Regions from separate parts of the Pseudovibrio sp. FO-BEG1 genome, predicted to be linked through region 2. Evidence: riboswitches for the same ligand, from Rfam matches in the RefSeq annotation. Region 2 holds a riboswitch; the other holds the start of a gene.
The links. Region 2 has a riboswitch for cobalamin ahead of PSE_RS21095 (energy-coupling factor ABC transporter permease). Riboswitches for the same ligand answer to the same signal wherever they lie in the genome.
Positions count from the first base shown of each region.

Region 1 (4,716 bases), 870 kb from region 2:
AGCGAAAATTCAAGACGTGCGACAGACCGCACAGCGGAAACAGACTACTCATTGATGGCTCCCTGACTTTCACGCAGCAACTTTCCCAGAGGGGGCGCCTTATTGTGTGCAATAACACAGTCATCACGAAGTAGTGACTATGATAAATTGCACCAGATACATTAGAGGTATACGTATTTACTTAGAGTATCTATGCCATAATAATTGTATATAAATTATGTTTCGCGTATTTATACTTTCAGCTTATTTAATTGCTATTGTATAAAATTTTCATTGTGTTGATTTGCTATATGAAATGGAGAGAACTGTGATGGATGTCTCAGTTTCTCTCATTGGCAAAAAAATCACTTATTTTTTCAAGTGGCTTAAGTTTTTGAAACAACAGCGCTTCATTTCTGCCCCTTTTGTGTGGGGTGCGCCTGCCTGTAGTGCGGCGTTTTAAGTGCTGCGTGATATGCACAGCTCTCCCAGCTTATGAACTCCCCGATAATTTGGGGAGGCGTTGCTTGGCTAGTTGGTTGCCATATGCAGGATCAGGGTGAGTTTTGCGGCGAAATGGAGTGCCTCCGCTTTTGTGCGGAAGAGAGTTCTACCCAGATGGACTCCGTTTCTTCGGCCTGCGGCACTTGCCAGTGCTGCGGTTTCGCTGCGCGTGAACATGGTTTTCTACCCACTGTTTTTATTATTGTAGGGTTAGACGCGCGCGCACGAATTCTGTGAGATGAAACACTGATTTAAAGGGGAGGGGAAATTCAAAAAGGATGGCTCCCCGGGCCGGATTCGAACCAGCGACCAAGCGGTTAACAGCCGCTTGCTCTACCACTGAGCTACCGGGGATCATGACACCCTTGCGAGTTTGCCTCGCCGTTTGCGTGAGGAGGCTTTTACAGAGGCATGGTGTGTTTGCCAAGTCGTTTTTTAGGAATTTTTCGATTTGTGGACAGTTTCTCGTTTTTTTTATTGAGATATCCAAGGGGGTTAGCCAGAAATCTCCAAAAACCGCGGATTTTGCGGGTTTGATTTTCCGGTGATGTTGGAATCCTCACAAAGACAATTGACAGGGGAGCTGATTGCGCCCCACACTTAAGCCCAGAACTCCAGTTTCTTTTCGTCTGTGCCGAGGCTCCAGGCGGAAGGATTAAACGGGAATGCGGTTCCATATATATGGAAGTAAGCCGCAGCTGCCCCCGCAACTGTGAGCGGCGAGATCATTGCGATAATCCCACTGGCCTTTCTTAAGGCTGGGAAGGGGCTGTGATCGACAGAGCCGCAAGCCAGGAGACCGGCTGGAGATATGATTTGACATAGGACTGCTGTCGGGTGGACGGCGAGAGGTGCTCATGACACATATTTCCCTGTCTCCGTGTGAGACAGCTGCTGTACTTTCATATTCTTTGAGTGAAGCTTCGGCTTCCATGCGCTTGCTGATCAGCTAATTCAGATGGCTGAACAGAGCGGCGACCTTTGCGTTCGCCATTGTCTCGTAACGGGCGGTGCTCGTTCCGGGAAAAGCGTATATGCGGAAAAACTGGTTTTAAGCAGCGGGCGACGCCCGACTTATATTGCGACAGGCCAGGCCTTTGATGGTGAAATGGAGGAACGTATCGCGCATCATAAGATGCAGCGAGGCGACCTTTGGGACACTGTTGAGGAGCCGCTGGAGCTTGTGCGCGTGCTGAAAGAGCATGCCCATGCGGAGTGCGCCATCCTCGTTGATTGCCTAACGCTTTGGCTTTCCAACCTTATGCATGCCCAGCGGGACTGGAGCGTTGAGCTTGAGCAGCTGCGTGCTGTGCTCTCCGATCTGCCATGCCCCGTTGTGTTTGTTGGCAATGAGGTGGGCATGGGCATTGTGCCTGAAAACGCCATGGCCCGCGCCTTTCGTGATGAGGCCGGGCGCCTCAACCAGCGTATCGCTGAGTTTTGCCACTACGTGATGTTTGTTGCTGCCGGTCAACCGTTGCAGCTGAAGCCTGCTGTTTTTCCGGAGATTTCCCTATGACTGTTTCTTTTGCTGCCCCTTCTAAAAAAATTCCTGCTGTCATTATCACTGGTTTTCTGGGTGCCGGAAAAACCACATTGGTCCGCAGTCTTTTGATGAAAGCGCAGGACAAGCGCATTGCGCTCATCGTCAACGAGTTTGGCGAGATGGGCTTTGATGGATCGCTGGTCAATGGTTGTGCTGATCCGGATTGTTCAGCTGAGGAAGTGGTGGAGCTGGCCAATGGCTGCATCTGCTGTACGGTGGCGGATGATTTTCTGCCAACCATGGAAATGCTTCTGGAGCGGGAGCAAGTACCGGATGTGATCGTGATTGAGACCTCTGGTCTGGCTTTGCCGCAGCCTTTGGTGCGGGCATTTAATTGGCCTTCCGTGAAACCGCGCGTCACCGTCGATAGTGTGGTGACTGTGGTGGATGCGCCAGCAGTTGCTGCTGGCAAGGTAGCCTCTGATGAAGAGGCGGTTGCGGCGCAGCGTGCTGCAGATGAGGCGCTGGACCATGAAAGCCCGGTAGAAGAGCTGTTTGCTGACCAGCTGACCTGCGCCGACCTTGTTGTGCTTTCCAAAGCAGATCTTTTGACTGATGAAGAGCTTGCTGCGGTGAAGGCAACCATCAATGGCCGTTTGCGCGATGGGGTTGAGATTGTGGCTACCTCTCATGGTGAGCTGGCACTGGATGTTCTGCTGGGCCGGGATGCCGGGGCAGAGGATGATATGGACTTGCGTCTTTCTCATCATGAAGCGCAGCATGCTCACGACCACGACCACGACCACGACCACGACCACGACCACGACCACGACCACGACCACGACCACGACCACGACCACGACCACGACCACGACCACGACCACCACCATCATCATCACGATCATTCCCATGATGACTTTGAGAGTTTTGTGCTGCCAACCCGCCGGTTTGCCTCCATTGAGGAGGTGAAAGCTCAGGTGGAGGCGGCCATGAAGGTTTCCGGCGTGCTGCGGATTAAAGGCAGTGTGGTGGTGGAAGGCAAAGTGGCGCCGGTGCTGGTGCAGGCGGTTGGCCCACGTGTGGAAGCCTGGTTTGCGGCTGGCAGTGAAAGCCATTCCAAGCTGGTTGTGATTGGTCTTGCAGGATTGGACAAGCATAGCGTGAATGCTGCGCTGAGTGAATTTGAGTTGGTTTCTGCCTGATGCACGTACTTGTCGGGCAATCACGCCGATTGGATGATGGAGAAGAGGCTGTCGATCTGGGGCAGACGCCTGCGGATGTTGTGTTTTTAAGCGCAGCGGACACAGAGCTTGCTGGCCTTGCGGCCGCCCATGCCCAGCATGAGGGCTACTCCCTGCGGCTTGCCAGTTTTCTGGCGCTGTCCCATCCGTACTCTGTTGACCTTTATATTGAGCAGTGCATTCAAGCCTCCAAGCTTGTGGTCGTGCGCCTGTTGGGCGGCGTTGAATACTGGCGCTACGGCGTTGAACGGCTGGAAGCGGTCGCCCGTGCTGAAGGTGTGAAGCTGGTTCTGCTGCCGGGGGATGATAAGTGGGATGAGGAGCTTGCAAAGCGTTCCACCGTACCGCTGGAAACTGCGCAGATGTTGTGGCGCTATCTGATTGAGGGTGGTGCTGAGAACCTTTCCGGTGCCTTGCTTTATGCGGCGCGGATTGCTGAGCTACCAGTTGAAACACCTTCTGAGCCTATGGCGTTGCCGCGGGCCGGGCTGATGTTGCAGGGGCATTCGCTTCCTTCCTTGGATGATGTGCGGGCGAGCTGGAAAGATCCGAGCCGTCCTGTTGCAGCCATCGTGTTTTATCGGGCGCTTTATCAAAGCGGAGCAATTGAGCCAGTGCAGGCATTATGCCATGAGCTTGAGGCACAGGGGATAAATCCGCTGGTGCTTTATGTGGCGAGCCTGAAACAGGCGGAATGCGCGGCGGTTGTTTCCAGCGTGTTTGAAGAGTGCCCGCCTGATGTGGTTCTGAACGCCACGGCCTTTGCTTTGTCAAACGCTGGGGCTGTTCATTCCGGCACGGTGCTGGACAATCCAAGTGCATGCGTTCTGCAAATCGTACTGTCGTCTTCCTCTGAAGAGGGCTGGGCGGAGAGTGATCAGGGCTTATCCCCGCGCGACCTTGCTATGCATGTGGTGCTGCCGGAAATCGATGGCCGTCTTTTGACGCGTGCGATCTCGTTTAAGGAAGAAGGTGGCCGCGATACCAAAACACAATGTTCGCTTGTTCGTTTTGTACCAAAACCGGACCGGGTGCAGTTTGTAGCGGCACTAGCGGCCAATTGGGCGTGGTTGAAACACAAAAACACATATGAACGCAAAGTCGGCATAGTGCTCGCAAACTATCCCAACAAGGATGGGCGTATAGCAAACGGCGTGGGGCTGGATACGCCTGCCTCTTGCGCGCATCTGCTTTCTGCCATGAAAACAGAAGGTTATAGCGTTGCTGAGAATGCGCCTCGTTCTTCTGAGGCGTTGATAGAGGATCTGCTGGCAGGCCCAACCAATGCACTTAGCAACGCAAACCAACGCAAAGGCGGGGAAGAGCTGCCGCTGGAGCGTTATAAGCAGCTGTTTTCTCAGCTGCCTTTGGCGGTGCGCGCGGGGATTGAGGAACGTTGGGGTGCACCAGAGGATGATCCGCATGTTTTGGACGGATCTTTCCAATTGGCGCTGAAGACTTATGGCAATGTCACAGTCGGTATTCAGCCAGCACGCGGCTATAACA
Region 1 is NC_016642.1:3,811,981-3,816,696, reverse strand. It holds gene PSE_RS17065 (hypothetical protein) at 1-52, opposite strand, end outside; gene PSE_RS27395 (hypothetical protein) at 511-660, opposite strand; tRNA gene PSE_RS17060 (tRNA-Asn) at 763-837, opposite strand; cobalamin riboswitch at 1,086-1,306, shown strand; gene cobU (bifunctional adenosylcobinamide kinase/adenosylcobinamide-phosphate guanylyltransferase) at 1,442-2,002, shown strand; gene cobW (cobalamin biosynthesis protein CobW) at 1,999-3,171, shown strand; gene cobN (cobaltochelatase subunit CobN) at 3,171-4,716, shown strand, end outside.
Region 1: another riboswitch for cobalamin. It lies ahead of cobU (bifunctional adenosylcobinamide kinase/adenosylcobinamide-phosphate guanylyltransferase); the one in region 2 lies ahead of PSE_RS21095 (energy-coupling factor ABC transporter permease).

Region 2 (4,716 bases):
AGGGCGGAGGCCACGAGTGATAGGGCTGCTACGCCTTCGATCGTCAGGTGTTGCGCATTTCCAAGTGCCGATGCAAGACCGCCGATCAGGCTCAGCAGAATGGTTGGATACATTACCTTTCTTGGCGCAAAGAAGCCAAAGAGAACACCCAAGGTAACAGAGATGCCCGCAGCGACCAGAACGTTGTAGATCGCAGCGCCCAGCTCACCAGAGTAAATGCTTGTGTTGCCAACTGAAAAACCAATGCCACCGACAGCCATGAGAGCTGCACCAGCTTTGATCTGCAGCACGTTGTAGTTTTGTGTATTGCGCAGGATGTACTCAGGCAGGGCAGGCGAGTTCTTGATGCCGGTGACGAAAATACCGGAGAATGCCACAAAGGTTGCCAGTAGGGTGACGACAGTCCCTCCGCCGATCTGCTCAAAACCTACTGAAAGAACAGTGCCTTGGCTGATTGGATGTAACAGCAGCCCTTGTACACCTTTCAAGTAAGCCGGGTAGATAACAGTACCAACTGTGAGTGCAAGGATGATGGTTGCGCGGAGTGTGAGCTGATGTGACAGGGGCAAGTATGCGATCACTGCAATCATAGCGGCCATTGCGGCGTGGATTGCGGCTGCATGGACCTCGCTCTGAGGGATGAACTCGACCTCTGACTGCCAAAGGGTCAGCTGCGCTGTGACATCCGGCAGGTTCAGAGTGGTGTCAATCAACAAGCATGCAGCAGAGCTGATTACGATCAGAAGCAATGCGCGGTTGAAGAAGCGGGACGCCCGCATACGTTCCTGAATGAACAGGCTGGAATACACGACAAGTATTCCAAGAACACCAAGCGCAAATAATCCCACGGACAAAATGGTCCATAGGTTCTGCTGCTGTGTCAGGAGTTCTGCCTGATTTAACGAGCCTTGAAGGCTGGTGTTCGCTGGATCAAAAATTGACGCATACGAAGACACCGACATGAAGTGTAACGATAAACCAATCAGCGTAAGTAAGAGCAATACTGGAAGTAAAAGGGCTCGGAAATGCATTTGGGTACCCCAAGAAATTCTTGGGCATAATTGTTTGAAATTGTTGCGCATTTATTAAGAATTCTAGGGAGTTGAGGGTTTCATCCTAAAAAGTATCGAAAAGAGAGGCGTATATGACGTTTATCTGACGCTTTCAAAGCAAATTGATGAAAATTGTAAGTAAAAGTTTCGGTGATTGAAATTACTTATATACGTGAATACTCGTATTTGTCTTCAAGTTGAGAGAAAAGAGATTCCGCCCGTCAATCATGATTCTCTTCTCTTTTCACAACTGCATTTAGTTCATTTTTTATGGGCAATTGATGTGCATTGTAGGTCTCCATCTTGCTTGAACAGCTTCTGGGTGATCTTGAGCGATGCAGTGGTCCAGCTTGTTTTTATACTCCGCAGTTTCAGTCATGCAGCCAACCGGTGGTGAGCGGGATAATATCCTGCCAAGCTGGAGTTCCACCTCAGCACGTCACGGGATTATCGAGAGCATTGAGCGCATGGGGCGGACGGAAAGCCCGGAGTTTGTGGCACTGGAAGACCGAGTTGCCGTGCTTGTGGGCGATGGTGCATTGTGGAGCGCCGCTGTACAGAGCGCTGACAATAAAGTCGTGCCACCCAATGCTGACGGAGATCTTGGCAGTTTCGCTGACTACAGCGAAAGCGTGCGAGCTCATTTGTCTCTCAATGGGCCGAAAGCAGTTGGTGCCAAGTATCGGGAGTTCGCCTATCAGCCTTTGAAGGAACTGGTGGGTTTCCTGAAAGAACATCACTTTGAAATCTGGGTGCTGAGCTTTGGTGATCATGAAGTGGATCGCACCATGGTGGAGCTGAACTATGGTTTGCCACGTTTCAGGGTTATTGAAGTGTCAGCGACTTCTAGTGAAACCCCGTCTTTGGAGTTGGCGCGTGCGATCTGGGATCGGATTGGCGCAGCCCCCACAGTCTTTCTGGGCCGTACACAGACAGATCTGGGGCTATTGCAGCTGGCAGGGAAAGGCGTGGGCACTTTGAAAATTCAGATTGCGTCTGGCCAGAGTGGGGTACAAGAAGCCTCCGGCACAACTCCAGATAAGGTCTCCGGAAAGGTTGATTCTTGGAGCTTTGTGATTTCACCAGAGAGACATTGGCTCAGGAAGTTTTCGTGGCAGGCTCCCTCCGTGACCAGCCTGAGTAAGAATTAGTAGAAAATACTGAGACTTTCGTTGAGGTCTCTCAGAGATATATTTGAGTTGTTCTAGTTTTAATCGATTGAAGGACTGACTAGTTTTGCAACAATGAATAATATCTGCTGTTTCAGAAGTAATTTTATTTATTTTGATGAAGATCAATGAAGGGATGGAGCACTCTGATATCTCTAAATGCAGCTTCGGCTGGCACTCGGATGGGGGAGTGTCAACTTTCTTAAAGGCGTGTACCACCGGGTACACGCCTCTTTTTTTGCCTGCAGCTTGCAGTGGCTTCTTCTGAGTAAAAATCTCAGGAGTTGAGCGTTTTCCCAACCTCCTCTTATTTCTAGTTGTGTCTTCTCCTGGAATTTACGATATTCCGGCTGTTGGGTTCTATAGAAGCCAAGCTTCTTGGATGAAAAGGGAATGCGGTAGGGATGACCAAAGATGGGCCCGAGCCGCAGCTGCCCCCGCAACTGTTACGTGGTGCGTTCCTCATAAAAGCCACTGGAGATGATCTCTGGGAAGGCGAGTGATGCAAAAGCCATGAGCCAGGAAACCTGCCCGACACAACATAAACTCAAACCGCACGGTGGGTGCGAAGAGGAGCATATTAAATGCATATTGAACCGGGTTACGTTTCTGCGGCCAAGGTTATCGCTGCCAATGCAGGTGCCGTCGGCGTTTTTGTTTGGGGCTGCAAAGAGCAGATCTCTGAATTTCTGAAAGAGCCGCTTACTCCGCTGAAAACACTTTTGGCTGCTGGTTTCTTCTCCATTTTCATGCAGAGTTTCCATATGTCTGTCGGGCCATCCGAGCTTCATTTTATTGGGGCGATGGCGATGTATCTGACACTCGGCTTTACGCCTGTTCTGCTAGGGTTTGCGATCGGCCTGTTGTTTCAGGCACTCGCTTTTGATCCGCAGGACATGTACCACCTCGGCGTGAACAGCCTGTCTTTGATGCTGCCGCTGATTTCCGTTCATTATCTGGGCGGTAAGCAGCTGTTTGACAAAGACCTGACCAAACGTCTGAGCTTTGCTCAGATCCTGAAGCTGGATGCTATGTACTATGCTGGTGTGACTGGTATGGTTGGCTTCTGGCTGATGATTGGCGAAGTGGCAACACCGTTTACGGCGTGGGCGCAGTTTGCCTTGTCTTATCTGGCAATTGTTGTCTTTGAGCCTATTGTGACCTTCCTTGCTGTGAAGGGCCTGAAGGCCATTGAAGACAATGCCGTGGTTCGGAATCTTACCGTGGTTCCGCAGCTGAAGATGGGTTAAGTTTCTACGAGTTTACTTTTAGCAGGGGCAGCGGTTTTTACTTGCTGCCCTTTTTCTTGCTTTCGCGAAGCTGGCGGCTTTGCAAAAATCCTGATTTTGGAAGAAAAAAGCGGCGGATTTGATCTTCGCTGAAGTGTTATGGATTGCCCCGTGGCGCAGCTTCCACTATGAGTGCTTCCCAGAGAATTCTTAGTTTACACAGATCAGGAGATGCAGGCAGTCCATGGCGCGCCAGTTCATCTATCACATGCACGGGGTCTCCAAGGCCTACGGTGCTAAAAAAGTACTCGACAACATTCACCTGTCTTTCTACCCGGATGCGAAAATCGGTATCCTTGGTCCTAACGGTGCAGGTAAGTCCACTCTTTTGAAGATCATGGCTGGTCTGGATAAAGAGTACACCGGTGAAGCATGGGCTGCTGAAGGTGCCAAGGTTGGTTACCTGCCGCAGGAACCACATCTGGACCCGGACAAGACCGTCTTTGAAAACGTGATGGAAGGCGTTGCGCACAAGCAGGCAAAGCTGGACCGTTACAATGAGCTGATGATGAACTACTCGGATGAGACTGCCGAGGAAGGTGCTCAGCTTCAGGACGAGATCGACGCTCAGGATCTGTGGAACCTGGAAAGCCAGGTTGAGATGGCAATGGAAGCGCTGCGCTGCCCTCCATCCGATAGCCCTGTGACTAACCTTTCCGGTGGTGAGCGCCGCCGCGTTGCGCTTTGTAAGCTTCTGCTTTCCGAGCCAGATCTGCTGTTGCTTGACGAACCAACCAACCACCTGGACGCTGAAACCGTTCACTGGCTGGAGCGCCACCTGCGCGAGTTCAAGGGTTCAGTTCTGATCATCACCCACGATCGCTACTTCCTCGATAATGTGACTGGCTGGATTCTGGAGCTCGACCGCGGTCAGGGCATCCCTTACGAAGGCAACTACACCACATACCTTGAGAAAAAGACCAAGCGTATGGAGCAGGAAGGCCGTGAGAACATGGCTCGCTCTCGTGCGATCAAGCGCGAAAAAGAGTGGATGGGTATGTCTCCGAAAGGCCGCCAGACCAAGTCTAAAGCCCGTATTAAGGCTTATGACGACCTGCTGGCTGCTCAGGAAGAGCGTATGCCTACCATCGAGCAGATCATGATCCCGGTTGGTGAGCGTCTTGGTAACAACGTGATCGACGTTGAGAATGTCTCCAAGGGCTTTGGTGATCGCTTGCTGATTGACGATCTGTCCTTCAAGCTGCC
Region 2 is NC_016642.1:4,686,758-4,691,473, reverse strand. It holds gene PSE_RS21105 (EAL domain-containing protein) at 1-962, opposite strand, end outside; gene PSE_RS21100 (hypothetical protein) at 1,388-2,203, shown strand; cobalamin riboswitch at 2,560-2,771, shown strand; gene PSE_RS21095 (energy-coupling factor ABC transporter permease) at 2,806-3,471, shown strand; gene ettA (energy-dependent translational throttle protein EttA) at 3,695-4,716, shown strand, end outside.